One region of the Rhizobium sp. CF142 genome, then DNA from elsewhere that is predicted to be linked to it. Evidence: riboswitches for the same ligand, from Rfam matches in the RefSeq annotation. Region 1 holds a riboswitch; the other holds the start of a gene.

The links. A riboswitch is a leader RNA that binds a small molecule or an ion and turns the genes downstream of it on or off. The one in region 1 is predicted to bind ZMP and ZTP.
Region 2: linked by a shared signal. The riboswitch ahead of PMI11_RS35205 (LysE family translocator) and the one ahead of PMI11_RS13435 (bifunctional folylpolyglutamate synthase/dihydrofolate synthase) in region 1 are both predicted to bind ZMP and ZTP.

What each region holds. Positions count from the first base shown of each region.
Region 1 is NZ_AJWE01000052.1:22,435-36,879, reverse strand. It holds gene PMI11_RS13515 (acetolactate synthase 3 large subunit) at 1-461, shown strand, start outside; gene ilvN (acetolactate synthase small subunit) at 486-1,058, shown strand; gene PMI11_RS13505 (class I SAM-dependent methyltransferase) at 1,140-2,234, opposite strand; gene PMI11_RS13500 (aldo/keto reductase) at 2,288-3,133, opposite strand; gene PMI11_RS13495 (LysE family translocator) at 3,286-3,879, shown strand; gene PMI11_RS13490 (DUF2269 family protein) at 3,871-4,341, opposite strand; gene PMI11_RS13485 (SDR family oxidoreductase) at 4,341-5,624, opposite strand; gene PMI11_RS13480 (hypothetical protein) at 5,725-6,417, opposite strand; gene nthA (nitrile hydratase subunit alpha) at 6,673-7,347, shown strand; gene nthB (nitrile hydratase subunit beta) at 7,344-8,003, shown strand; gene PMI11_RS13465 (nitrile hydratase accessory protein) at 7,990-8,361, shown strand; gene PMI11_RS13460 (hypothetical protein) at 8,545-9,102, shown strand; gene PMI11_RS13455 (anti-sigma factor family protein) at 9,133-9,915, opposite strand; gene PMI11_RS13450 (RNA polymerase sigma factor) at 9,912-10,427, opposite strand; gene PMI11_RS13445 (COG4315 family predicted lipoprotein) at 10,438-10,818, opposite strand; gene PMI11_RS13440 (sensor domain-containing diguanylate cyclase) at 10,909-11,940, opposite strand; ZMP/ZTP riboswitch at 12,114-12,194, shown strand; gene PMI11_RS13435 (bifunctional folylpolyglutamate synthase/dihydrofolate synthase) at 12,215-13,531, shown strand; gene PMI11_RS13430 (ATP-dependent DNA helicase) at 13,592-14,445, shown strand, end outside.
Region 2 is NZ_AJWE01000142.1:3,080-17,524, reverse strand. It holds gene PMI11_RS35275 (phosphopentomutase) at 1-560, opposite strand, end outside; gene PMI11_RS35270 (TadE/TadG family type IV pilus assembly protein) at 805-1,386, opposite strand; gene PMI11_RS35265 (TadE/TadG family type IV pilus assembly protein) at 1,386-2,015, opposite strand; gene PMI11_RS35260 (pilus assembly protein N-terminal domain-containing protein) at 2,129-2,530, opposite strand; gene PMI11_RS35255 (Flp family type IVb pilin) at 2,923-3,111, shown strand; gene PMI11_RS35250 (Flp family type IVb pilin) at 3,164-3,352, shown strand; gene PMI11_RS35245 (A24 family peptidase) at 3,470-3,982, shown strand; gene cpaB (Flp pilus assembly protein CpaB) at 4,093-4,908, shown strand; gene PMI11_RS35235 (type II and III secretion system protein family protein) at 4,920-6,425, shown strand; gene PMI11_RS35230 (CpaD family pilus assembly protein) at 6,422-7,174, shown strand; gene PMI11_RS35225 (AAA family ATPase) at 7,192-8,469, shown strand; gene PMI11_RS35220 (CpaF family protein) at 8,493-9,977, shown strand; gene PMI11_RS35215 (type II secretion system F family protein) at 9,979-10,986, shown strand; gene PMI11_RS35210 (type II secretion system F family protein) at 11,002-11,985, shown strand; ZMP/ZTP riboswitch at 12,017-12,096, shown strand; gene PMI11_RS35205 (LysE family translocator) at 12,171-12,803, shown strand; gene PMI11_RS35200 (tetratricopeptide repeat protein) at 12,805-13,638, opposite strand; gene PMI11_RS35195 (leucyl aminopeptidase) at 13,776-14,445, shown strand, end outside.

The DNA.
Region 1 (14,445 bases):
AGATCGCCCATCCGGAAAGCCTCGTCATCGACATTGCCGGCGATGCCTCGATCCAGATGTGCATCCAGGAAATGTCGGCGGCGATCCAGCACAATGCGCCGATCAAGATCTTCATCATGAACAACCAGTACATGGGCATGGTGCGCCAGTGGCAACAGTTGCTGCACGGCAACCGCCTGTCCAACTCCTATACGGAAGCTATGCCTGACTTCGTGAAGCTCGCAGAAGCCTATGGCGCCGTTGGCCTGCGTTGCGAGAAGCCTGATGATCTCGATGCGACCATCCAGGAGATGATCGACGTCAAGAAGCCGGTCATCTTCGATTGCCGCGTTGCCAATCTCGCCAATTGCTTCCCGATGATCCCCTCGGGCAAGGCACATAATGAAATGCTGCTGCCTGACGAAGCCACGGACGAAGCGGTCGCCAACGCGATCGACGCCAAGGGCCGTCAGCTAGTATAACGATAAAGTAGGAAACCCAGGATCATGAACGCACACCTTCAACCCACCGGCTCTGCCTACTTCATCTCTCCGGAAACGGCAGCCGTCGAGAGCCATACGCTCTCCGTGCTGGTCGATAACGAACCGGGCGTTCTCGCCCGCGTCATCGGCCTGTTTTCCGGCCGTGGTTACAACATCGAAAGCCTGACGGTTTCGGAAACGGAGCATGCGGCGCATCTGTCGCGTATCACCATCGTCACCCGCGGCACGCCGCACGTGCTGGAGCAGATCAAGGCGCAGCTCGAACGCATCGTGCCTGTCCATCGCGTGGTGGACCTGACGGTGCGCGCCCGCGAACTCGGCCAGGACCGGCCGATCGAGCGGGAAGTGGCGCTGCTGAAGGTGATTGGCAATGGCGAGACCCGCGCCGAAACGCTGCGCCTTGCCGATGCTTTCCACGCCAAGGTGGTGGATGCGACGATCGATCACTTCATCCTGGAGATCACCGGTAAGTCCTCCAAGATCGACCAGTTCATCGCGATCATGAAACCGCTCGGCCTCATCGAAGTCTGCCGTACCGGCATTGCCGCGATGAACCGTGGCGCGCAGGGCATGTAAGATTACAGCCCGGGCATGTAAAAATTACAGCCCGGGCAGGTGATACACTGCTCGGGCACGTTCATCGACGCGACAATGGATTCACCGATCTTTCTTCGATAATACCACCGCCGCCATGTAAGGTTCGTGAGGTCTCGGATCTTCCTTCAAGCGCTGCTCAAATCGAGCAAACAGCTCATCGACAAACGTGGTCGGTTCGAGGGCGCGTGGCGTGACGCTGGCGATCGTCGGGCCACTCCATGCCCGCGTCATGTTCGCATGATGTTTGGCGAACGCCACTCTGTCGCCGCTGCTATCGAATTCCGGCCAGAACGGATCACTGACTTTCACGAGGTCGAGGTGTTCCAGCACCAATTCAGCGAAATATCCGGATTGCCTGAAAGGAGCCTGAATATCCTCCAGGGATCGAAGGCCGATTGGTATCGTAATTTGCTCCTGCTCTCGTTGCGACAGCAGGCCGTCTTTTCTCATGTCTCCGATTGCCGACCATAGTTCGCCGAGCAGCCATTCCCAGCCAGTGTCGGCTTCGGCGCGCGCCGTGAACCCGGCCACGAGTTTCGCGCCTGGTCGCATCTCTCGTGACCGTTGCGTCAGAAAGCATTCCCAATCGCGCGCTTGTTGCGCTGCGACTGCAGCGGCGACAGCCGGTAATCTGCTCATTCCCGCGAGAATATGATCCGGTGCATCGATTTCGTTGGTGCTCATCCACTGCAACGCCCAGGTCGACCAGCCAAGATGCACTCGGCCAGGTGGAAGCAACGACGCGAAATATGATTTGCCGATCGCCAGAGGGAAAACATCGGCGGTTCCCGTCATGTAGCTGTCGGGCTCTGCAATCAGGGCTTCGAACAGAGACGAGAAATCGTTGGACGGAAGGTCGGTGTGGATGACTTCGATGGGAAGGGGCGCCCCCGCATTCAAACGCAAAAGCTCAATCGCCTTTCGCATGGGGATCATCGAATTTCGGCCCTGGGAACAGCCATAGTCGACGATGGTCACAGGACTTTCGCGAATGTCCACTGTCCGGCATGCAGCTTCCCATAGGGAAAGCAGAGCTGCGATACCGGTGGCCTGCATTGCGGAATGGCGGTTGTAGAAACCGCCCCCTTGCATAGCCGCTAAATCACTTTGCGTTGAACCACCTGGCATGGGATTGCCTCGCTTGGTGTTGCCCAAAATTATCAGGCTTTCCCCGGCATGGCGAGCCAAATCCCCTGCGCTGCGGGGGATTAGAGCATCTCCAGCGGCGTTTTCTTTGCCGGCGGCGGGAAGGCGGCGTCGAGGGCTTCCCAGTCCTCGTCGGTGATGTCGAGGGAGACGCAGTCGCGGTTTTCGCGGGCGCGCTCGATATTCGAAGTCTTCGGGATGACGAAGACGCCGTCGCGTTCGAGCAGAAAGGCGAGCGCCAGCTGCGCCGGTGTCGCCTGATAGGCCTTGGCGATATGGATGAGATCGGGATGGTGCAGGATGCGGCCCTGTTCGATCGGCGAATAGGCCATGATCGGAATGTTGCGGCTCTGGCACCAGGGCAGGAGATCATACTCGATGCCGCGGCGGGCGAGATTGTAGAGCACCTGATTGGCGGCGACGTTCCGACCATCGGGAACGGAAAGCAGCTCCTGCATGTCGTCGGTATCGAAGTTGGAGACGCCCCAGGCGCGGATCTTGCCTGATGCTTTCAGCGTCTCGAAGGCTTCGACGGTTTCAGCGAGCGGATAATTGCCGCGCCAGTGCAGGAGATAGAGGTCGATGCGGTCGGTGCCGAGGCGTTCGAGGCTGCCTTCGCAGGCGGTGATCGTGCCGGTGCGGCTGGCATTCCAGGGATAGACCTTGCTGACGATGAAGGTCTCGTCGCGGCGGCCCTTGATCGCCTGTCCAACGATTTCTTCGGCGCCGCCGTCGCCATACATTTCGGCGGTATCGATCATCGTCATGCCGAGATCGAGGCCGGCCTTGAGGCTTGCGATCTCTTCCTTCGCATGGCCGGCATCCTCGCCCATGCCCCAGGTGCCCTGGCCGAGCGCCGGCACTTCGGTGCCATTGGGGAAGGTGATGGTGGGGATCGGATCGTCCATGACAGTTCTCGTCCTTTTAGAGATTGGCAGACTATCAGGTAATCCTGTCACCATGACAATCATGTTATGGTGACAGAGGTTTAGGGCAGTTATGCTGACCTAATTCCAATACGCCGCCACATCATCGACACGTGCGGCCCGGGGAGGGTTTCATGCCGCTGGATACGTTTTTGGCCCTGCTGCTTTTTGCCTTCACGACCTCGATCACGCCTGGGCCGAACAATATGATGCTGTTTGCCTCGGGCGTGAATTTCGGCTTCCGTCGCACCATCCCGCATATGTTCGGCATCGGGGCGGGTTTCCTGTCGCTGCTGCTTGGCGTTGGCCTGGGGCTCGGGGCGTTGCTGCACACGGTGCCGGCGGTCTATATCGCGCTGAAGTTTGCGGGCGGGGCCTATCTCGTCTGGATCGCCTGGAAGATAGCGACATCGCGGTCGCTGAGCGAAGGCAAGAGTGCCGTGAAGCCGATGTCTTTTCTCGGCGCTGCGGCCTTTCAGTGGGTCAATCCGAAGGCCTGGGTGATGGCGGTCACGGCGATGGCGACCTATACGAATCCGGAGCTTTATCTGATCAGCGTGCTGCTTGTCGGCCTTGCGTTTGCGGCAGTCAATGTGCCCTCCGTTTCCACCTGGGCGGGCTTCGGCTCGGCGCTTCGGGAGTGGCTTTCCGATCCGGTGCGGCTGAAATGGTTCAACATCACCATGGCGGTGCTGCTCGTGCTCAGCCTCTGGCCGATGCTAAAATAGTGTCGGCTTTGATAGCATCAACAAGAGAATGCCTGTTACCGCGAAGAAGGCCGGAAAGCCGAAGGCGAACCAGACACGGTAGAGGCTGAAATAGGCCGGCGGCAGGGCAGTGCCCGCGTTTGCTGCGGCTCTGGCCAGATTGCGCAGCCGGATCTGGATCCAGACGACCGGCAGCCAGAAGATGCCGGTCACGACATAAAGCACCAGCGACAGCGCAATCCAGCTTTCCGTCAGATCCCAGCCGATGATGCGGGCAAGAAGATAGCCTGTCACCGGCTGGAGGATGGCGGCCGTGGCCGTAAAGACCGTATCTGCGATCACGACGGTGCCGGCGACATGGGCGATCAGGACCGGGTTACGGGTGCGATGAGCCATCACCATGAAGAAGGCGATGCCGGCCCCGGTGCCGAAGAGCACAGTTGCGCCGACAACATGGGCGAGAAGCAGCAGCTGTACGAGCATCAGCGTTCGTCCAGGATGGCGAGTGCTGCAAGCGTCAGCAGCAGCAACGGCAGCACCTTGACGAGCGGCCCAAGCGGATCGAGCCAGAGCGCCGGCTCCAGGACGGTGCCACCTGCGAGATAAGCCAGCGAGACGGCGATCATGCCGAGAAGGGCGCGGCGGGCGAACGGACGCAAGAGGACTGCGGCGCCGAGCGCGATATCGATCAGGCAGGTGAGGACCGTCACCGTGACCGCAGCACCTGCGGGCAGGAAGGGCAGAAAGTGGGCGCTTGCCTGCGCGGGGGCCAAAAGCGGGATAAGGCCGGACAGCAGCCAGAAGAGCGATAGGCCGGCAATGACCGGCGCCTTCAGGAGATAGAGGCGGGCAAACCATAGGTCCTGAACGCCGGAGGGATGGGCGGTAAGCGTCTCCGCAGCCGAGAGTGTCGGCAGACCCGAGGGCGTGGGGCGGTCCATGCGCACACCTTCGGACATGACGGTCATGGCGGTAGAGCGTAGCGGCGAGCGCCAGCCGAGATGGCCGGTAATATCGGCAAGCCATGAGACCGGCCTTGCGATTGCCGGCGGGATGGAGATGACAGGCGCATCCGGCAGGCCGAGCCAGGCGCGATTCAGTTTGACGAGGCTTGCGAGCGTGTGCCGTTCCTCAGCGGCGAGTTCGATATCGCTGCCGGAGGGGAGTGCGCCCGAGATCGCGGCCGAGACGGCAGAGGCGACATCTTCGGCGGCGACGGTCTCGACCGGGCTGTCGGCATGGATGAGCGGCAGGGCAAGCGGGAAGGATGCAAGCGCGCGCAGAAGCGCGGTGCCGCCATGGGCGTTGCGACCGAGCACGAGGGATGGGCGCAGGATCACGTAAGGCAGGCCGGATGCCGCAAGCGCGATATCGGCAGCGCGCTTGGTGGCGAGGAAGGGCAGGCTGCTGCCGGCGCCGTCCGTTCGGGCGGAGATCTGGACGATGAGTGTCACGCCAGCCGACCGCGCCGCTTGCTGGAGCGCGATCATTGCGCGTTGCTGGGTGGCTGCGAGATTGTCTGAAAGACCGTCCTGGAGGGCGCCGGCACTGTTGACGACGACGTGCTGGCCTTCCAGCACGGAGGCCCAGTCGGCCACATTGGTCATCTTCTCCAGATCGGCCCTGATCCAGCGGATAGCGGGCTGGCGAACCCATGCCCGGTCGGGATTGCGGGCAAGCCCGGTCACTGTGTAGCCGTCCGCAAGCAAGCGTGCTGCGATCGCCGAGCCGATGAAGCCTGTGGCACCGAGAATCAGGATGTTCATAATGAGAGACTACCGAAAAACGGCATATCGAGCAGTGGGCGGCCGTGTAAAAGCCCGCGTATCGCTCGCAAGAAACTGCCTCGCTTTCATGCCGGATAGCTCAAGCGATAAGGCGGGGATCGAGTTTCGCCATGGGAATAGCGCATTCGGTGACGATCCGCGCCGCCAGGGACGGGTCGAGCGGCGGCCTGACGTGGAAGAAGGCAAGTTCCACCGCCAGGCCGATCGCGAAAGGTCGCCTGCTGAGGGGTACGCGATTTCGATCGAGAGCATCGGCCAATTTCGGCCACAGGCGGCGAACGTAGGCGAGGGGCGTCTCGCCTGGACGGTTCTCATCCGTCAATCGCGGTATTCCGAACTGCGGATGTCCGATGGTTGAGACGACGTAACGAAGCGTTTCCATCGCCATCTCTTGCGAGATCAGAGCACCGGACCTTCTTGCCGCGCCGTATGTCAGGTTGAGCAGGGAATCATGGCTTTCCAGAAGGAAGGCGTTCGGCAGATTGCCGGTATAATAGCGGGAGCCGTCCTCGGCTTCCATGGCGATGAGATCAGCGTCGTCGCTAAGCTCCCCGGCGGACGCAATATCAAAGGCGGTGAGAACGCAGGAAAAACCGCCAACCGATCCCAAGGCTCCAAACAGATCGATCGACTGAACATGGCCGTCCGTCGCCATTTCCTGAATCACGTGGTCGAGCAGGGCGCGTGCAACCAGCCCCGGGCTCTGCACGGTATCTTCGGTCTCACGCCGGCGCGGATCGGCAGAGGCCGAGCTGTCGGCAAGGCTCTCCATCTCCTCTTGCGGAGGGGCGGACGGGGGCGCGGGTGGCCTGGTGCTGCGGCCGAATGTCGGAACTTTCATGTGTGCGATGTTGAGATGAAGCCGTTAACGTTTGGTTAGGATCACGGCGAAAAATAAGGAGTTGCTTAATTAGCCCTCCGTTTTGTCCTTGCCGATGGCATTCATTGGGGCACTTCTTGGCGAGAAATACGCTTGGCGGTCCTCCGATCGGCGCATAAGATCGAGCGCTCTACCCTGGAGAGCGCCATGCGGCACAGAGACGACCACGCAGATCATGACCACGATCACCATGATCATCACCACGACAACCATTATTCGGACATGCAGGCGCGTGTGAAAGCGCTGGAAACGCTGCTGACGGAGAAGGGGCTGATCGATCCGGCGGCGATTGATGTGATTGTCGAGACCTATGAGACAAAGGTCGGGCCGCGCAATGGTGCGCGTGTCGTTGCGAAAGCCTGGAGCGATCCCGACTTTGCCGAATGGCTGAAGCGGGATGCGACGGCGGCGGTTGCGAGCCTCGGTTACACCGGCCGGCAGGGCGAGCATATGCGCGCTGTCTTCAATACATCAGACACGCATAACCTCATCGTCTGCACGCTCTGCTCCTGCTATCCGTGGTCGGTGCTCGGCCTCCCGCCGGTCTGGTACAAGGCTCCCGCCTATCGCTCACGCGCCGTCATCGATCCGCGCGGCGTGCTGGCAGAATTCGGGGTGATGCTGCCCGAGAGCAAGAAGGTCCGCGTCTGGGATTCGACGGCGGAGCTGCGTTATCTCGTCATCCCCGAACGGCCTGAGGGAACCGAAGGCATGGACGAGGAGGCGCTTGCCGATCTTGTCAGCCGCGATGCGATGATCGGCACCGCAATTGCGGGCAGCCCGAAAATTTCGGGTGCCGGCAACCCGGAGGTCACCCCATGAACGGCCCACACGACCTCGGCGGGCAGATGGGCTTCGGGCCCGTCGCGCCCGAAGTGAATGAGCCCTATTTCCATGCCGAATGGGAGAAGCGGGCGCTCGGCATCACGCTCTCCTGCGGTGCCTTCGGCGCCTGGACGATCGATGAAAGCCGGCATGCACGGGAAAACATTCCGCCGGCCGATTATCTTGCGGCGAGCTACTACGAAGTCTGGATCCGCGGCATCGACATGTTGCTCGAGCGCCACGGCTTTGCGAGCCGCGAGGAACTGCTGTCGGGCCAGAAGCTGCAGGACGGCACGGTGCCGAAGCGAGTGCTGAAGGTGGATATGGTGGCAGGCGTGCTCGCCAAGGGCGCACCTTGCGACCGGCCGGTCGAGACGGCGCCGCTCTTTGTCGTCGGCGAGACGGTGAAGACCAGGAATTTCAACCCGGCCACCCATACGCGACTGCCGCGGTATGCGCGCGCCAAGACGGGCGTGGTCGAGGCAGTGCAGGGCTCCTTTGTCTTTCCCGACGACAATGCGCATGGCAAGGGCGAGAACCCGCAATGGATCTATACCGTCGTTTTCGATGGGGCAGAGATCTGGGGCGAGGGTGCCGATCCGTCACTGACAGTATCGATCGATGCATGGGAGAGCTATCTTGAGCGTGTGTGAGACACCCTCGCAGTTGGCGCAATCGCCCGGCCTGCCAAAGTCACCCGAGGGTGATCCCGTCTTTCCTGAGCCCTGGGCGGCGGAAGCCTTCGCCATGACCGTGCATCTGCATGAGAAGGGGCTGTTTGCCTGGAGCGAATGGGCGGAAACCCTGTCGAAGGAGTTGCATAGGCCGGGTCGGGCTGAGGATGGCAGCGATTATTTCGACTGCTGGGTGGCGGCTCTTTCCGATCTGCTCGTCAGCCGCGGTATGGCGGATGCTTCCGCCATTCTCGACCTGCAGAAGAGTTGGCAGCGGGCGGCGGAAGCGACACCGCATGGCAAGCCGATCGAGCTTGCCAACGATCCCCAGCGCTGAGATCACGGCCTGACGCTGTCGATCGGATTTATCGACAGGTACACGCTCAAGTTTTATATTTATGCAAGGAATCACAGCGATCATGCCATCGCAAACCCAGCTGATTCCCGCTCAGGCATGACGCCCGGTCAAACCTGCACATTGCGCCCATGATGGTCGAGCACATGCGCACGAGGACCATGCATGACTTCGATCTCATCGACCAATGAAGCCGCCTTGCTGATCCTGCAGCAGAGCGTTTCCCCCATTCAATTCACCGACGCCAAGAAGACGGATGGCGACAATCTGGTTGTGATTGCCAACGACCAGCCGGTCAAGCAGGCATCGGGCATGAGCCCGCAGCCGACTGCGGCCCAGTCCAAGATCTCGGAATCCCTGTTCAGCGTGAACGACCGAAGCGTTACCCAGATGAAGCTCGATCTGATCGACCGCGCAGGCGCTGCACTCGGTGTGAAAAAGAGCAACTATACATCGATGGACGAATTCGTCGCCGCGACGAAAAAGGCTTTTTTGGATCTGAGGAGCAAGCCGGACGGGGCGCAGGCCATTGCCAAGATCGAGCGCGATCTCGGCTTGGATAAGCTCGGCATCACACTGGAAGACCTGCTCGACAGCGCCGACGATCCCGACAAGAACGACAAGGTCACGCAGGCCCTGAAGAAGCAGCTCATCGAGGATGGCGAGTGCAGTTCTACCCTGAAACAGGACGAGAGCGGCCGCTACCAGCTCGTGTCGGCCTGAGGGGACGGATTTTGGATTGCAGGTCCCGTTTTATGACGGGAACTGCCTATAACATTCCTCTGCCACCTTGCGCAGCATGTCGCGGGAGATTTCGCCCGTGACCGCATAGCCGAGTTCGCCGTCGATCCAGTAGAAGGTCTCGACATCCTTGGCGGACGCGAAGCGGAAGCTGGTCGTCCTGTTTTCCTTGTTGCGGCCGACGATGACGGTCAGCCGTTCGCCACGCTGATCCTCATACATGAACATGGCGCCCGGCCTGTTATCGACAGGCAGCAGGCGGCCGCCGACGAGGTGGAAGCCGAGGGATTTGAGATCCGGCACCTTGAGATCGGGGATTGCCAGGCGCTTGCCGAGCCAGGTTGCGAGATGCGCTTCCTCATTGGCAAAGACTTCGACCGGGTGGCGTACTTCGCTCGCATAGACGAGGAAGGCGGTCTCGGCCTGTTTCGGCAGGGTTTCGGATTCGGCGAGCTGCAGCAGCGGGCGTTCGAAGAACGGCGGGATGAAACGATCGCTGACCGCGCCAAGCGCGAAGAGCATGACGGCGGCAGCGGCAAGGGCAGAGCGTGTCTTCCAGGGGGAGGCAGTGTCAGCCGGTGCCACCATTCGGAGATCGGTGTCGCGGCTCTTCTCATAGCCTGAAAACAGGGACTTGATGCCGGTATTCTGCGCCTGCCAGCCGGCGACCATGGCGGCCTCTTCGGGGTTCTCGGCGAGGTAGGCTTCCACGCGGGTGCGGGCGGCCTCCGGCAATTGCCCGTCGGCAAAGGCGTGCAGGTCCGCTTCGGTAACGGTGGGGTTGGTCTCGTTCATTTCGGTCTCCGAAGCGTAATCACGTTATCGGCTTTCATATGCTCGCTCATGCGCTGGCGTGCGCGCGACAGGCGCGACATGACGGTGCCGATCGGGATCTCCAGCATGGTTGCCACTTCATGATAACTGTAGCCTTCGATGACGACGAGCATCAGGACGGCGCGGTAGTCTTCCGACAGGCTGTCGAGGGCCTGCTCCAGCCGCAGGCGCTCCAGCGGATCGGCTTGCGCCTCCGGAAGGGCGAGTTCTTCGGCGGCATCGAGCTCGACTAGCCGGTCGCGCGGGCTTGCGCGGCGGGTGTTGCGGTAAAGGTTGGTCATCGTCGTCAGAACCCAGCCGCGCAGGTTTATGCCGCGCCACTGGCCGCGCCGGGCCAGAACCTTTTCCACACAATCCTGAAGCAGATCCTCGCCCTCGGCATCCGAGCGGGTGAGGCTGCGGGAATAGCGGCGGAGCGAGGGAAGGAGGGCCAGGATCTGGCCCTCGAACGTATCGGGTGGGGGCGTCTTCACGCTGGCCTCATCAAGGCTTGGCGAGATCCCAGGAACCGCCGACGCCATCGCCGGTGATATCGCCGGACTTGGTGTCCTTCACAAAGTAATAGAGCGGCATACCGTCCTTGGCCCACTGCTTCTTTCCATCCTTGCGTTCGACGAGCGAGTATGCACCTTCGGCCTTGGCGCCGCTAGGAGCGAGGAAGGGCGGCCAGTTGGTGGCGCATTTGTCGTAGCAGCTCGAGACGCCCTTTTCGTCCTTCTTAAAGGTGTAGAGGGTCATGCCCTTTTCGCCGGCAAGAACCTTGCCCTTGGTCGACTCGACGGTGGTGACGGCGGGGGCGGCGAAGGCTGCAGTGGCGGTGGCAGCAACGACTGCCAGCACGGACAGGAATTTCACGGACTTCATGGTCTCTCTCCTCGGGTTAGGCACGCACCTTGCGTTACCGGAGATGAGACACGGAAGGTGTCCGTTTTATTCCCGTTTGTTTTTCAAACGTCAGTTCGGATTGAAAACCACATAGCAGTCCCGTCCCGCAGCCTTGGCGCTATAGAGGGCGCCATCGACGTTGCGCAGCAGTTCGCGGCGGCGGCGGCCGCCTTGCGGGGCGAGCGCGGCACCGATGCTCAGGCGGGCGCGGATGATGTTGCCCTCAATGGTGAAGGGGCTACGGAAGGCCGAGAGCAGGCGCTCGGAGACGGAGACCAGCGCTTCGGTGTTTGGCGGGTTCGGTACGAAGACCGCAAATTCGTCGCCGCCCATGCGCACGACGATGTCGCCGGAGCGGATGACCGAACGGATGCGATTTGCCGCCTCCCGCAGCACCTCGTCACCAATATGGTGGCCGAGCGTATCGTTGATCGATTTGAAGCCGTCCATGTCGAGATAGAGGGCGCCAAAGGTGTGGCCGGAGGCAAGGGCTGATTCCAGCGCGCGGTCGACAATGGCATCGAGTGCGGCGCGGTTGAGGAAACCGGTCAGCGGATCGGTCATGGCCGCAGTGCGCAGACTGCTTTCGGCAAGGCCCATGACGAAATTCGCCTTCTGCAGCCGCAGAAGCGCGCTCGCGACACGGGCGAAACGGCGAAGATTGGAGGCCTCTTTTTCGGTGAAGAGGCGCGGCTTCTGATCGAGAATGCAGAAGGCGCCGATGACCAGGTCGTTTTCCAGTTCCAGCGGCGCGCCGGCATAAAAACGGAAATGCGGCGGGCCCGTCACATAGGGCGCGGCATTGAGCTCCGCATCCTGTTCCAGATCGGGAACGACAACCATGTCGTTGGCAAAGACGACACGGGTGCAGAAGGAAAGGTCGCGCGGGCATTCCGAAAGCTGCAAGCCCGCTTCGCCGGCAATGCGCAGCCAGTCCTCGTCGACGATGTTGACGGCGGCATAGGGCATTGCGAATGCATTCTTGGCGAGCTCGGCAAGTGCTGCAAGCTCCGGCGTCGGGCTGCTGCTGATGGCACTCAGCGAGCGCACGGCAAGCAGTCTCTGCGGTTCGTTGACTGGAATTCGGACAGTCTGTCCCATTCGAATCTCCGCCTCTTTGTCACAGACAGGAACTAAAGTGGCGTTCTTGCCAATCTCCGCAAGAGCTAAAATTCACCAGCGTTAACTGGCAGTTGCCGCAGGCGGCGTCGCGGCGGAGCCGTGCTGATGACGCTTGCGAGGCTAGGCAGGGCAACGGAAAGGTTCTAGTGTCGGCCCGCCTGCGTGACTGGCGAGACAGATGGAGAACCATCGGGAAGCGCAGGTTTCCGATGCCGCTCGCCTGGGCACCAAAATAAATCCTGTAACGTGTGCCATGCCCATGCAGATAGAAAATCCCCGCCTTATCGAAGCCCTTTCGCAACTTGATCAGCTTACAAACTGGGAACAGCGTCCGCGCGGTGAAATGCGCGTCGGACTGGAGCCGATCCTCGATCTCTCCGCCCGTCTCGGCGATCCGCACCGCGCCTTCCGCTCGATCCATGTGGCGGGTACCAAGGGCAAGAGTTCGACTTCGGCGCTGCTGGAAGCAAGCTTGCGCCATGCCGGCATTTCCGTCGGGCGTTATGCCTCGCCGCATGTGGAGCATATTTCCGAGCGCATCAGCGTGAACGGCTGGCCGGTCGAGGAGGGCGTGCTCGCCGAGGCGCTGTTCCTGGCGCTCGATGCGCTGCGAGCCGCAAGGGCGGAAGCGACTGCGGCCGAGACCGCGACATGGTTCGACATGCTGACAGTGGCGGCATTTCTGATCTTTCGGGATGCCGGCATCGCGTGGGCCGTGGTCGAGACCGGCCTCGGCGGGCGGCTGGATTCGACCAATATCGTCAATAGCGACGTTTCCATCATCACCAACATCGGCCTCGAACATACGGAAATCCTCGGCAAGACGCGGGCGGCCATCGCCTTCGAAAAGGCCGGTATCATCAAGCCGCATTCGACCGTCGTGACGCCGCTTGAAGCGGATGATGAAGCGGGTGCCGTTATCGCCAGGCGCGCAGTGGAGATCAAGGCGCGGCTTACCCGGCCGGATCTGTCCAAGGCATCGACAATCGCTTCCCGCAATGTCGCCGTTGCCGGGGCGGCGCTCGATGTGCTCGGCGAGCTTGGTGTGACGGCTCGCGAGGGCGAGGCTGTGGGCGCGTGGCTGATCGACGCGCAAGCCGAGCGAGATTCGCATCTGCCGGGACGGCTGGAGCGCTTCGTCGTGCCCGCTGAGGGCAAGGCTGTGGCCGTCATGCTCGACGGGGCGCATGTACCCTTCAATCTCGAAGCGGTGCTCGACGATCTCTCCGGCATGGAAGGATTTTCCGGACCGGGCATCGCGGTCGTTGCGATTGCGGCGGACAAGGATGCGGCAGGGCTTCTCGACGTGATGAAGCGCTACGGCGTTTCGCCGATCTTCACCTCGGTTTCAAACCGCTTCCGATCGCCCGCCGAATTGCAGATGCTTGCCGGCGCGATCGGCCTTGCGAGCGAGGTGATCGAAGATCCGCAGGCAGCTTATGAGAGGGCGCTGGAACGGGCGGCTGAAGTGGATGCCTGGGTGATCCTGACCGGATCGCTCTATCTTGCCGGGCTCTTGCGCCAGCATGTGATGGAGCAGGAGATGAAGTCGCTGAGCGGGCGCCGCTAATGTCGTCTCAAGGGGAATTTCGCCTTGCCTATGCGAGGCGAATCCTGCCAAGTCGCTTCCATGCAATTCGCCCCTCAACAGGATGAAGCCCTGAAGGCCGTTTCGAACTGGCTGAAGGAGGGCAGGTCTCCGCTCTTCCGGCTGTTCGGTTATGCCGGAACGGGCAAGACGACGCTTGCCAAGCATTTTGCCGAGCATGTGGATGGCGACGTACTGTTTGCCGCCTTCACCGGCAAGGCGGCGCAGGTGTTGCGCTCGCGCGGGGCGTCGAATGCCAAGACCATTCATTCGCTGATCTACCGGCCGCGCGGCGAGGAAGAGGTGGAGGACGAGGAAACCGGCAAGACCTCGATCGCGCCGATGTTTTCCATCAACCGCCAGAGCCCGGTCGCCAAGGCGGCACTGATCATCGTCGACGAATGCTCGATGGTGGACGAAGCGCTCGGCAAGGACCTGATGAGCTTCGGCACGCCGATCCTCGTGCTTGGCGATCCCGGCCAGCTGCCGCCGGTCACGGGCGGCGGCTTCTTCACCAATCAGGAGCCGGATTATTTGTTGACCGATATCCACCGGCAGGCGCGCGACAATCCGATCATCAAGCTCGCCATGCAGGTGCGTGAGGGCAACGAGATCATGTATGGCGACTACGGCAAGGCGCAGGTGATCTCGAAGAACGAGGTGACGCAGCCGCTCGTCATGGATGCCGACCAGGTGCTTGTCGGCACAAACAAGACGCGGCGGCGCTATAACCAGCGCCTGCGGGAACTCAAGGGTTTTACGACCGAACATCCGCAGACCGGCGACAAGCTGGTCTGCCTGCGCAACGACCCGGCAAAGGGCTTGCTCAACGGCTCGCTCTGGCAGGTCATGACCTCATCCAAGGAGACGACGAAGCCCGGCATCAACCTGCTGGT
Region 2 (14,445 bases), on a different contig from region 1:
AAATAGACCTCGTGCGCTGCCACCTGGAACACGGAATCCGAGGAGGTGTAGCAGATCGGTTTGCCGCTGCGCATATGCTCTTCGCCGTAACGGGCGATGATCTCGGTTCCCGAGGCATGGCAATTGCCGAGAATGCCGGGCACATCGGCAGCGCGGCAGAGCGCGTCGATCAGTTCCTGCGGAAAGGCGTCGCCCTTATCAGGAAAATAGCCCCAGTCGAAGGTAACAGGCGTCCCGGCGATTTCCCAGTGACCTGATGGCGTGTCCTTGCCGCGCGAGGTTTCGTTGGCAGCGCCATAGAGGCCGTAGATCTTGTCCGGCAGCGGCATGCCGGCCGGAAACTGGCCGGAGGCCGCCCGCGCAATATGCATGAGCCCGAGCGCCGACAGGTTCGGGAGTGTGAGGGGGCCTGAACGCAGGCCGGCTCGGTCGGCAGCACCTGCCGCACAGAATTCGGCGATATGGCCGAGCGTGTCGGCGCCTTCATCGCCATAGGCTGCCGCGTCCGGTGCTCCGCCGACACCGAAGGAATCCAGAACGAAGAGAAAGGCACGCGCCATTTTTCACCCGCATTTTCTGCTGTCGTCAGCGTATAGCTGGAACGATCCGACTACAGCGCCGCGCGTCTTTTCGGACGCGCAAAGGACGCTGTAGCACTTTAAATTGCTGCATAATTCCTTAAATCGATTCCGATTTAAGGAATTATGCAGTAGCGCACAGCCATATAATGACGGGAACCGCTTGGCAAATTTGCGGTGTGGAACTTAAAGTTTGGCAGGCGGATCCGAAGGATCGCGATACACTTCAGCAATCGCCACAGGGAATATTGTCGTTTTGCCGCTGGCGATAGAAATAGCTCCGGCTGATCGTTATGGTGCGCGTCTCCGCCGGCAAGAAGCTCGGAGCAAAGACGAGCAGCGTATAGGGCGTGCTGAGCTCGGTGCGGATGAGGAAGCTGTTTGCCTTCTTCATTTCCGTCGGCACATCGGAAACCGCGCTGTTCTTGGCATAGGGTGCTGTACCGCTCGGGGCCCAGGACCAAAGAACCGTGGGATTGGCGCTGCCGTCGATCTGGATTGCCGTGACCTTCAATGAGAGACCGGAACTTTCATAAGGCGCGAAGATCGCCGGGGCGGCTTTGGCGATATCTGTGAGCGAGCTTTTGGTGACGCTCTGCTGCTGGGTAATGATATCGGCGATCGAGCCGGCGGCACGTGTCGTGCGCTTGCTGATGTTGAGCCCGAGCGTGATCTCGAATGCGCCGAGATACAGCATGATCAGAACCGGGAAGATGATTGCAAACTCGATGGCGCCCACGCCCTCCCGGTCGCGTACAAAGCGCCGCGCCGTCAAAGCCAGCCACATCATTAGTCCGCGGCGCGCCATTATGGATATTGCTCGTTCTGGAAAGCTGCCGTCGCGACAACAAGATATTCGCTCGGCATGGAACTGCCGACTGGGCGAAGGCCGGTGACATAAGGACGGACGAGATCGACGGTGATGGACCAGCGGTAGTATGCGCGCACCATGTTGATCGAGCCGGGGCCGCCGGGCGTGAACTTGAAATCCGAAGTCTTGAGATCGGAATATTTATCCGCAGACACTCTCGGGATCGTCGTCGGAATGGACGCAAAGTTCGTGAAGCTCCGCACATCCAGATAGAGCTTGCTGGGTGTCGCCGCCTCCGTCGCCGAGCAGCGGATGATGATCGAGATCTCGTCGCAGAAGGCCTGCCGGAACTGTGTCTGTGTCTTGTAGGTCGTACGGGTGGAATCGAATGTGATCTGCCCTGTCCGCATCTGACGGCTCATCGTATCGACGGCGCTCGAGACGAGTTGTTCCGCCGCAAAGGCGATGAAGGTTTCCAGGATGGCGAATATGATGATGAAATACGGAATGGCCAGCAATGCGAATTCGATCGCGGCAGAGCCATCACGCGAGCGGGCCAGGGCGCGAAGTCTGGATAAACGGAGGGACGCACGCACCTTGCCCGTCTCCTGCTCACTGATCGCCATGGTCTGGCCCCGAAAATGTTCTTCGGGCGCCACACTAAGGCGCGTTCGTTGATATTCCGTTTCAGGCCGGAGCAGCTATTTTAACAAATAGGTGTGAGCTGGGCGTATATCGATCAGTTTCCGGCGGTGGCTTCACCTTGCTGCGAATGCTGTTCGCAATTGGGCGTGCAGGAAAGAACCGAGCGCTCCGTCTGGCGATAGACGCGCACTGTATTGCCCTCGTCGATGGAGACGAGGATGCGTTCGTCCAGAATGGCGTTGCCGTCGCCATCGAGCAGTACGATGTTGGTGGTGCCGAAGGCGCGGCCCGTCAAGACGATTGTCTTGGCATCGGCGACAGTCGCATCGGCAACCTTGGAATTGCCGACGATGACCTTGCTGACCGGCCGGTCGAGCTTCAGGACGCGCGCGTGATCCATATAGACGCGCAGCATGTCTTCCTGGGAGGAGGCCGCGGATGCCGTAAGAGCCGCAATCACCCAGGCAAAGAAAACGGTCTTGCCGTTCGATGGCATTTTGGCCCTCTTTCACGATCGTAATGCAAATTGCAGATAGAATGGAAAAAAATGGTGAACGAAGCTTTAAGCCCTCCAAGCCATGTTCATGAGTGAAACGCTCTGGATCGTTTCGAGACGCGTCTGCGGCGCACGCGATCGATGTGTCTCAGAAACGCGTCCCATTTCTGGATGCTCGAAAGCTATTGTTCCACTTTGCTCCCGGAAATTCCTTAGAAATGCAAGCAATGCGGTAAGGAGTTACTTACCCTGACAGGGCCGGTTGTCTCGTTTACACCTTGTTAACGTATTTCATTAAGTCGATGGAAACGGCCATTCGCTAGGTTGCAGCCATCCGATCAACGGCAACAGTTGGCGGACGTGCTGAACATCAACTGGAGTTAGGAGTAACCATGACCAAGCTTTTTAGCCGTTTTCTGAAGGATGAATCCGGCGCGACCGCAATCGAATACGGCCTGATCGCCGCTCTCATTTCCGTAGCCCTCGTTGCTGGTGCCACCACGCTCGGCACCAAGCTCAACTCGACGTTCGGTGAACTCGGCTTGAAGCTGACCAACGCTACGACGAAGACCACTCCGTAATTAACTGGAGCGTAGCTCTGGTTCAGAGCATCAACTGGAGTTAGGAGTGACCATGATCAAGCTTTTTAGCCGTTTTTTGAAAGATGAATCCGGCGCGACCGCAATCGAATACGGCCTGATCGCCGCCCTCATTTCCGTAGCCCTCGTTGCTGGCGCCACCACGCTCGGCACCAAGCTCAATGACACGTTCGGCGAGCTCGGTCTAAAGCTGACGAATGCCACGACGAAGACCACTCCGTAATAACTGGAGCGTAGCTCTGGTTCACAGCGATCAGGCTCACGAGCGAACCGCCGTGAGCCTGTTTGTGTTGGGCAGATGAGACCTTGGGGCAGATGAGAACTTGGGGCAGGTGAGAAGATGATCGTAGCCGCAATCCTTCTGGTTTTTCCGCTCTGCCTTGCTTTTGCGGCCATAACCGATCTGTTGACGATGACGATCCCGAACAGGGTATCATTGATCATGATGGTTGCATTTGCCGTGCTGGCGCCTTTAAGCGGCTTGGCTCTTCCGGTGATCGGAATGCATGCGCTTGGTGCCGCCATCGTGTTCGGCATCTGCTTTGCCTTCTTTGCGCTCAATGTGATGGGTGGTGGAGACGCGAAACTCCTAAGCGCCGCCGCACTCTGGTTTGGTTACGATCCCGCTCTGCTGTCTTTTCTGACCTATGTTGGTGTCATCGGCGGCTTGGTGACGTTGGCGATCCTGTTGATCCGGTCACAATCAAATACGATATTGGCCATCGGCCTGCCCATTCCCAATTCGCTCCTGCTCGCCAAGAAAATTCCCTATGGTATCGCCATCGCGATCGGCGGCTTCCTGGCCTTCCCGTCCTCGCCGCTCTTCATTGCCGCGCTGGAAAGCCTGAAATGACGGCATTTTAATCGGCCGTTAACTTAGAATGTAAGTGTTCCATTAACCATAATTATACCAATTCCTGAGCATTCTGCGGGGCGAACGCGTTGTGCCCCAAGGAATGATCAATGAAACCGGCCCGCCTTATTATCTTAGCTGTCGCCGTGGTGGCAGCCGGCCTCGCCGGTCTTCTTGCGATGAACATGGCCGGTAGCGGCGGTGTCGTGACGAAGGTCCAATCCGTCATCGAGAAGGAACCGACCGTCAACGTATTGGTCTCAAGCGCCAATCTTCCTGTCGGCGCGAGACTGGATGAGAAGACCGTTCACTGGATGGCCTGGCCTCAGAATGGCGTTGTCCAGGGCTTCATTACCGAGACCGACCGGCCGGACGCGATCAAGGATCTGCAGGGCGCTGTCGTACGCTTGCCCGTCTTCGAGGGAGAGCCGATCCGTCCGGAAAAGGTCGCAGATTCCAACAGCCGTATTCTGTCCTCGCTGCTGCCTGCCGGCAAGCGCGCCGTCGCGACCGAAATTTCCGTGGCGACCGGCGCCGGCGGCTTCATCCTCCCCAATGACCGCGTCGATATCATCATGGTGCGCAAGGGGCAGGGCACGGACAAATACATAACCGAAACCGTGCTCAGCAATGTCCGCGTTCTCGCCATCGACCAGCAGATCGAGGAGAAGGAGGACGGCACCAAGGCCGCGGTCGGCACGACAGCAACCCTGGAGCTGACCCCCGACCAGACCAAGGTTCTGGCCGTCGCCCAGCAGATGGCCGATCGCCTTTCGCTTGCCCTGCGTTCCGTCGCCGACGCGCAGGAGCAGGACACCAGCGCGGCAGATTATCTGCTGAGCGGCGATAACGGCAGCGCAATCATTCAGGTCATCAAGTCCGGCTCCATCGTCACGGATGCCACCGGCTCAGTGAAGCCGGAGTAAGGGAAATGCAGATGGGCAACTCAAAACAGCGCACCAGGCTTTTCCTGACCGGCTGCCTTTCTCTGGCAATGGCAGCGACGGGCGTGACGCCGCTTTCCTTGCATGCGCCCTTCGACGTGAAGCAGGCCAACGCCGCCTCGGAAAGCCTCATCCGTATTTCGCAAAGCGGTCCCGGCGCACATCGCCGTCTGAAGCTCGGCCTCAACAAGGCTGTTGTCGTCGACCTGCCGGAAGACGCACATGACATTCTCGTTTCCGATCCCAGCATGGCCGATGCCGTGACCCGTACGTCGAGGCGCATCTATCTTTTCGGCAAGAAGGTCGGGCAGACCAATATCTTCGTTTTCGGCGCCAGCGGCGAGGAGGTCGTCAGCCTCGATATCGAGATCGAACGCGACGTTTCCGGTCTCGAGGCCAATCTGCGCCGCTTCATTCCCGACTCCGCCATCAAAGTCGAGATCGTTTCCGATAATATCGTGCTGACGGGTACCGTTCGCACGCCGCAGGATGCAACCCAGGCAGCATCGCTCGCCGAAGCATTCCTGAAGGGCGGCGAGGCCACGACGCGCACGGAAACCGCGTCAGGTACCGGCGGCGACAGTGCGGTTGCGCTCTTTGCCGAAAACCGCCAGGTTTCCCAGGTCGTCAACCTCCTGCAGATCCAGGGCGAGGACCAGGTCACGCTCAAGGTCACGATCGCCGAGGTTCGCCGTGAAATCCTGAAACAGCTTGGCTTCGACAATCTCGTCACCAATTCCTCGGGCATGACGGTCGCCCAGCTCGGTAGCCCATCGGCGGATACGGCCACATCCGTCGTCGGTGGCGGCCTCGCAGCACTCTTCAAGAATTCGATCGGCAAGTACGATATTTCGACCTATCTGAATGCGCTGGAACAGGGCAAGGTCGTCCGCACGCTGGCCGAGCCCACGTTGACGGCGATCTCCGGCCAGGCTGCGACTTTCAATTCCGGCGGTCAGGTTCTTTATTCAACGACGGACAATAACGGCAATGTCACCGTCGTTCCCTATAACTACGGTATCAATCTGGCCTTCAAGCCGGTGGTCCTTTCGTCGGGCCGCATCGCCCTGCAGATCAAGACCAACGTCTCCGAGCCGGCGCCGTCGGTATCGGGTGCAGCGCCTACCTATCAGCGCCGCTCGGCAGAGACCTCGGTCGAACTCCCCTCGGGCGGTTCGATCGCTCTTGCAGGCCTCATCCGCGACAACGTTTCCCAGACGATGAACGGGACACCTGGCGTCTCGAAGATCCCGCTTCTCGGCACGCTCTTCCGCCAGAAGGGATTTGAGCGCCAGGAAACGGAACTCGTCATTATTGCGACGCCCTATCTGGTACGTCCGGTGGGGCGCAATCAGCTCAATCGGCCGGATGACAATTTCAGCCCGACGAATGATGCGTCCGCATTCTTCATGAACCGCGTCAACAAGGTTTACGGCAGCCGCCAGGCGCCGGTTGCCGATGCGCAGTTCCACGGTTCCATCGGATTTATCTACAAATGAACGGGGCACGGTCTGAACCGATGAAAACGAACAGAGATCAGGCGATGGCCCATTGGAGCCCGAAACATTTCCGCACGACAAAGCCTTTGCTCGTGGCTGCATCACTCGCCGTTGCAATTCTCTCTGGCTGTGCCGGCCCGCATGACCAGCTTACGACTGGCGGCATTCCCGATGATTACCGGGAGCGCCATCCCATCGTCGTGACGGAAGCCGAGCAAACGGTAGATATTCCCGTTGCCTCCAGCGATCGCCGCCTGACGATCGCCCAGCGTGAACTGATCCGCGGCTTTGCGCAAAATTATGTGTCGCGCGCGTCTGGCCCAGTCTACATCCTGTCCCCTGAGGGTTCGGCAAATGCAGGAGCGGCCCGCGCCTTGCGCAGCCAGGTTCGAGCCGAACTTGCTTCGCGTGGCATTGCCAGCAACAAGATCATCAATACGTCTTATGCGGCAACCGGCGTTCTCGATGCCGCTCCGATACGCTTGAGCTTCACTGGCACGACGGCGGTAACGACCCAGTGCGGCCAATGGCCGAAGGATATCACGGCCGACTTCACGAACCAGAATTACTACAATTTCGGTTGTGCCTCGCAGAACAACCTCGCCGCCCAGGTCGCCAATCCGGAAGATTTCGTCGCTCCGCGCGGCATGACCCCGATCGACGCAGAGCGGCGCAATCAGGCGATCCAGGAATACCGGACGACGACGTCCACGATCGAGGACGTCGATTCCGGCCAGACCGGTTTCTGATCAGGCGGGATGGAACGATGAGCACCGTCGACTACGAGATAAAGAATACCAGCGAAATCCGCCATGCCGAAGAGGCGATGCGCATGGGCGAACTGGAAAACATGCGGCCGCTGCCGCGCATCTCCGTTCATGCCTTCTGCGAAAGCGAAGGACTGCAGCGGATGATGGAGCGCTGCGCCAACGACCGGCGCATGTCTAAAGTCAGTCTGCGCATTACCAGCGGCGGCACGGCCGCCGCTGCGAACATGTTCTCCGGCGCACCCACACCGAACCTGATCATCCTTGAAACCAGGGCGAACCCGGCCAACCTGCTTGCCGAACTTGCACCGCTCGCCGCCGTCTGCGATCCCTCGACCAAAGTCATCATCGTCGGTTACTACAATGATATCGGTCTCTACCGCGATCTGATCCGCAACGGCATTTCCGAATATATGGTCCAGCCTGTCGCCATGCCCGATATCATGGGTGCGATGGCGACGATCTTCGTCGATCCGGAAGCCGAGCCGCTTGGCCGCAGCATCGCCTTTATCGGCGCCAAGGGTGGTGTCGGCGCATCGACCATCGCTCATAATTGCGCCTTCGGCATCTCGAACCTGTTCTCGACCGAAACGATCCTGGCCGATCTCGACCTGCCCTATGGCACGGCGAACATCGATTTCGATCAGGATCCGGCCCAGGGCATTGCCGAGGCCGTCTTTGCGCCGGAGCGGCTTGACGAGGTTTTCCTCGACCGCCTGCTGACCAAGTGCTCGGAGCATCTTTCGCTGCTGGCCGCCCCCTCGCTTCTCGACCGTGCCTATGATTTCGAGGGCCAGGCCTTCCAGCCTGTCATGGATGTGCTGCAGCGCAGCGCGCCTGTCACGGTGCTCGACGTTCCGCATGCCTGGTCGGACTGGACGCGTACGGTACTCTCGAGCGCTGACGAAGTGGTTATCTGCGCAGTTCCCGATCTCGCCAACCTGCGCAACACCAAGAACATGCTCGATGCGCTCCGCAAGATACGCCCGAACGACAAGGTGCCGCATCTCATTCTCAATCAGGTCGGCATGCCGAAGCGGCCGGAAATCTCGGTTTCCGATTTCTGCGAACCGCTGGAAGTCGAACCGATTGCCATCATTCCCTTCGATATCGGCCTCTTCGGAAACGCCGCCAACAGTGGCCGGATGATTTCGGAGGTCGATCCGAAATCTCCGACGGCGGAGACTTTTTCGCAGATCTCGCACATCGTCACGGGTCGCGTTGCAATCAGGAAATCCAGGAAGGGCGGCCTTCTCGGCCTTCTGAAGCGTAAGTGAACGAGTAGAATTGGATCGGATCAATGTTCGGAAAACGCGGAAATGAAGGTTTCGGAAAGGCCGGTGCCGGCGGTGTCGCCGCTCCGCCGCCGCCGATGCCGGCTGCCGCCCCGGCAGCCCCATCCGGTCCCGCGGTGCTCGTCGAGCCGTCGCGCGAGCCTGTCCGCCAGCAGGTGGCGCCGCCGCCGATGCAGACGCCGCAGCGCAAGCGTCCCGCCCGCACGGACGAATATTACGATACCAAGGCGCAGGTCTTTTCCGCGCTGATCGATACGATCGACCTCTCGCAGCTGTCCAAGCTGGATGGCGAAAGCGCGCGCGAGGAAATCCGCGATATCGTCAATGATATCATCACCATCAAGAATTTCGCGATGTCGATCTCCGAGCAGGAGGAACTGCTCGAGGATATCTGCAACGACGTGCTTGGCTACGGCCCACTCGAGCCGCTGCTGGCGCGCGACGACATTGCCGATATCATGGTCAATGGCGCGGGTCAGACCTTCATCGAAGTCGGCGGCAAGACCATCGAATCCGAAATCCGTTTCCGCGACAATTCGCAGCTTCTTTCGATCTGCCAGCGCATCGTCAGCCAGGTCGGCCGCCGCGTCGATGAATCGAGCCCGATCTGCGACGCGCGCCTGCCTGACGGCTCGCGCGTCAACGTCATCGCGCCGCCGCTTTCCATCGATGGCCCGGCACTCACCATCCGTAAGTTCAAGAAGGATAAGCTGACGCTTGATCAGCTCGTGCGCTTCGGCGCTATCACGCCGGAAGGCGCGACCATCCTGCAGATCATCGGCCGCGTCCGCTGCAACGTCATCATCTCCGGCGGTACGGGTTCCGGCAAGACCACGCTTCTGAACTGCCTGACGAACTACATCGACCGCGACGAGCGCGTTATCACCTGCGAGGATACGGCCGAACTGCAGCTCCAGCAGCCGCATGTGGTACGTCTGGAAACTCGCCCGCCGAACATCGAAGGCGAGGGCGAAATCACCATGCGCGACCTCGTCAAGAACTGCCTGCGTATGCGTCCCGAACGCATCATCGTCGGCGAAGTGCGCGGACCGGAGGTTTTCGACCTCCTGCAGGCCATGAACACCGGCCACGACGGTTCCATGGGAACGATCCACGCCAACAACCCGCGCGAATGCCTGAGCCGTATGGAATCGATGATCGCCATGGGTGGCTTCACCCTGCCGGCAAAGACCGTGCGCGAGATCATCTCCTCCTCGATCGACGTCATCATCCAGGCGCAGCGCCTGCGCGACGGTTCGCGTCGCATCACCCAGATCACCGAGGTGATCGGCATGGAGGGCGACGTCATCATCACTCAGGACCTGATGCGTTACGAGATCGACGGCGAGGACGCGAGCGGCCGGTTGATTGGCCGCCATATGTCTGCCGGCATCGGCAAGCCGCATTTCTGGGATCGGGCCCGCTATTACAACGAAGAAAAACGCCTCGCCGCCGCGCTCGACGAGATGGAATCGAAATCGAAGGATTGAGATGTTCGGCATCGATCCGACAGTGTTGGCAATCGTCGTTCTCGCAGCCGTTGCGGCGGCCGCGGTGAGCTATGCCGTATTGTTCTCTCGTATCGAGAGCGACAAGAAATCGGCAAGCCGCATCAACCGCGTCAAGTCGGCCGAACTCGATCGCACCAAGGTCAAGGCCGCCCGCGACCGTGTGCAGGAACTGTCGAAGCGCCGCAAATCGGTGCAGGACAACCTGAAGGATCTCGAAAAGCGGCAGCACGAAAAGACCAAGAAAACGCTGTCTCTGAAATCCCGCCTGGTGCAGGCGGGACTGCCGATCACGCCCGCCCGCTTCTATCTTTTCAGCGCGCTCTTCGCATTTGTGCTGCTGGTCGTGCTTTTCATCGCCGGCGCATCGACACCGATCATGCTTGGCGTGCCCGTGGTCGCAGGGCTTGGTCTGCCGCGCTGGGTGGTGGGCTTCCTCGTCTCGCGCCGGCAGAACAAGTTCCTCGATGAATTTCCGAATGCGCTCGACGTCATCGTCCGCTCCATCCGCTCCGGCCTCCCGCTGAACGATGCGATCCGCCTCGTTGCGACCGAGGGGGTCGAGCCCGTCAAGGGCGAATTCCGGCGTATCGTCGAATCGCAGCAGGTGGGCCTCAGCGTGCCCGAAGCCTGCGCCCGCATGACCAATCAGATGCCGTTGCAGGAAGTCAATTTCTTCGCGATCGTCATCGCCATCCAGTCACAGGCCGGCGGCAACCTGTCGGAAGCGATCGGCAATCTCTCCAAGGTGTTGCGCGACCGCAAGAAGATGAAGGCCAAGGTCAAGGCGCTGTCGATGGAAGCCAAGGCATCTGCCGTCATCATCGGCGCCCTTCCATTCATCGTTGCCACGCTCGTCTACCTGACGTCGCCGCAATACATGATGATCCTGTTCACCGATCCGCGCGGCCACTTCATCATGGGCTTTTCGGCGGTCTGGATGTCGATCGGCATCTTCGTGATGCGCAACATGATCAACTTCGATATCTAGCGGGAGCAAAGCAGCATGTCGCAGGAACTTGCCGCAACATTGACCGATCCCGCCATGATCGTGGCGGTGCTCGTCGCCATTGCAGTCTTCGCCACCTTCTACACGCTTGCCGTTCCCTTTTTCGAGCGTGGCGATCTCAACAAGCGCATGAAGGCCGTCTCGACCGAGCGCGAGCAGATCCGCGCCCGCGAGCGCGCCCGTCTGAATGCCGATGTCGGCAGCAAGGCCACGCTCAGAAACCAGAACAATCGATCCGTCCGCCAGATCGTCGAGCGTTTCAACCTGCGCAAGGCGCTTGTCGACGACAACACCATGAACAAGTTGCGCGCGGCTGGTCTGCGCTCGGAAAACGCGTTGAACACCTTCCTCGTCGCGCGCTTTCTTCTGCCGTTTCTCTTCCTGGCCGTTGCCGCATTCTGGATGTTCGGCCTCGGCAATCTTGCCGACAAGGGCCTGCCGATACGAGTCTTCATCGTCATCGGTATCGCCTATATCGGCTTCTATGCACCGAACATCTATATCTCCAACCGTATGGGCAAGCGTCAGCTATCCATCAAGCGCGCCTGGCCGGACGCGCTGGACATGATGCTGATTTGCGTGGAATCGGGCATTTCCATCGAAGCGGCGATGCGTCGGGTCTCCGAAGAGCTCGGCGAACAATCGCCCCCGCTTGCCGAAGAAATGGTGCTGACGACCGCTGAGCTCTCTTTCCTGCCGGATCGCCGCGTCGCGCTCGAGAATCTCGCAACTCGCACCCAGATCGATCTCGTTCGTTCGGTCACCCAGGCGCTGATGCAGGCGGACCGCTACGGCACGCCGGTTGCGACGGCGCTGCGCGTGCTTGCGCAGGAAGGCCGCGACGAACGTATGAACGAGGCGGAAAAGAAGGCTGCTGCCCTGCCGCCGAAGCTGACCGTTCCGATGATCCTCTTCTTCCTGCCGGTATTGGTCGCCGTCATCCTTGGTCCTGCCGGCATCCAGGTTGCCGACCGGTTCTGACGCTTATCGCCGTCAAGAGATCCGACGACCTGCTTTTCCGCGTGACTGGCGAAACGGATGGCGACCCATCGGTAAGCGCGGAACTTCGCGCCGCCCGCCTCGGCAACCCTTGATCACGTGAGCAATACCGGCAAAACTATACAGCGGTTTTGAGTCCGGAATTGCGTGAAAAATGGAGTTTTGCCATGTCCTCTCTGGGCATCTTTATTAGCATCATCAGCGCTTTGATGATCGGCGCCATGAGTCCCGGTCCGAGTTTCGTCGTCGTCTCGCGCATTGCCATTTCCCGTTCCCGCTTTGACGGGCTTGCCGCTGCACTCGGCATGGGTATCGGCGGCGTGACCTTCGCTATCCTTGCGCTTGCCGGTTTGACGGCGCTGCTTTCACAATTCGAGTGGCTCTATCTGGTGTTGAAGATCGCTGGCGGGGCCTACCTGCTGTACATCGCCTTCGCGATCTGGAAGGGAGCGAGCGAGCCGCTTGTATTGTCGGGCGATGTCGCCGGCAAAAGCATGCCGGCACGCAGTTTTACGGCCGCTCTGCTGACGCAGTTGAGCAATCCGAAGACGATCGTCGTCTACGCCAGCATCTTTGCAGCACTGCTGCCCAAAACCGTGCCGGCGGAGCTTTTGCTGGCACTGCCGGTGGGCGTCTTCCTGGTGGAGGCGGGATGGTATGCGATTGTGGCATTCGCCTTCTCGGCCCATCATCCGCGAAAGCTCTATATCGCCGCCAAGGTCTGGATCGACAGGGCGGCAGGCGCTGTCATGGCCGGCCTCGGCCTGCGTCTCATCCTCTCGGGACTGAGCAGCAAATAGGTCAGTTGGTGTTGGCGGCAGCAGGCGACGTCGTGTCTTTTGCCGCGAGCTTCTGCCAGGAATTCTGCTGGGAAAGCATGCCGCGGAGATAGGCGACATTCGCATCGGCCTGCTGCGACGAAAGCTCGCGCCGCGCAATCTGCTCTGCCTCGGGGAATCTGCCCTGTAGGCCGACGACGAGGGCAAGGTTCTGGCGCACGCGACTGTCGGCGGAAGGCTGGCCTGCCGCCGAGCGAAGATAGGTTTCCGCCGTGCGCAGATCGCCCGTCAGAAGATAGGACATGCCGAGGTTGGAAAGGATCGATGGCTCATTTGGCTGAATATCGAGCGCATCGCGGTAGCGCTGGCGCGCGTCGCTTGGCTTGCCCATCTGATCGAGGATCGCGCCTTCCGCCGAGATCAGCCGCCAGTCGGGCCGATCGGGTGTCTGTGCCCTGCCGATCGTATCCAGCGCCTGCTGAAGCTGCCCCGCGGCGGCCTGCGCCTTGCCATAGGCGGCAAGCACGTTGCGGTCAGCGGGATTGGCGATGGCAACCTGCTGCATGACGGCAAGCGCTTGAGCGTCGCGTCCGTTCATGCGCAACAGATTGGCGTAGTTTACGCCGTTGACGGGATCGCGCGGGTTCTTCTCATAGGCTTGGCCGACGCGGTCGATGGCGGCCCGCAATTCGTTGGCATCCATCTGCTCGACTGGCCTGTCGAGTTTTGGGATCGAACCGGTTGTCATCCGATCCTTTGATGTTGTCGAGCAGCCGCCGAGGGCGAGCATGGCGAGAAGAGCCACGGTTCCCTGAAAAACACGCTTCTTAAAAGGGGTAGAGGCCGAGAAGGGCATTGCGCGTTCCTGAATAAATCGGCGCCTGACCTCGAAACGGAACAGGGAAAGGTTTGACGCAATCTTCGCTCCAGCAATAGTCTGTTAACCCTAACATACAGTTAAGAAATGATTCTGCCCCGCCGCTAAGGACAATCATGGCCCCCTTCCAGTTCATCGAAAGACCCACGCCTTTCAACACCAAGGGCGGGTCGACGCTGCCCATCTTCGCCGTCACGCCCGCCCATATCGAAACCGGCACGATCGATCCGATCGCGCTCGATTGGGCCGGCAAGGCCGGCTATAAGGCGGAAAGCGGCTCGCTGCTGCTGATCCCCACCGCCGAGGGTCACCTCGGCGGCGCGCTCTTCGGCCTCGGCACCAATCCGTCGGAACAGCCTTTTATAACCGGCAAGCTCGCCCGTGCACTTCCGGCCGGCGACTGGCATGTCGAGACTGCGCCGCTGACGGCCAACCGCCTGGCACTCGGTTTCGGCCTCGGCAGCTACCGTTTCGACCGTTACAAATCTGAAAAATCCCCGGCTGCGACGCTGATGATCCCGCGCGATGCCGACGGCAATGAGATCAAGCGCCAGCTCGCCGGTGTCTTCCTCGCCCGCGACCTCATCAATACGCCGACCAACGACATGGGTCCGGAGCAGCTCGAAGCTGCCTTCCGCGGCCTTGCCGCCCATTACAAGGCGGAGATGTCGGTCATCATCGGTGACGACCTGCTCAAGGAGAACTTCCCGCTCGTTCACACTGTCGGCCGCGCCAGCGCCGATGCGCCGCGCCTGCTGGAACTGCGCTGGGGCAAGAAGGGCCACC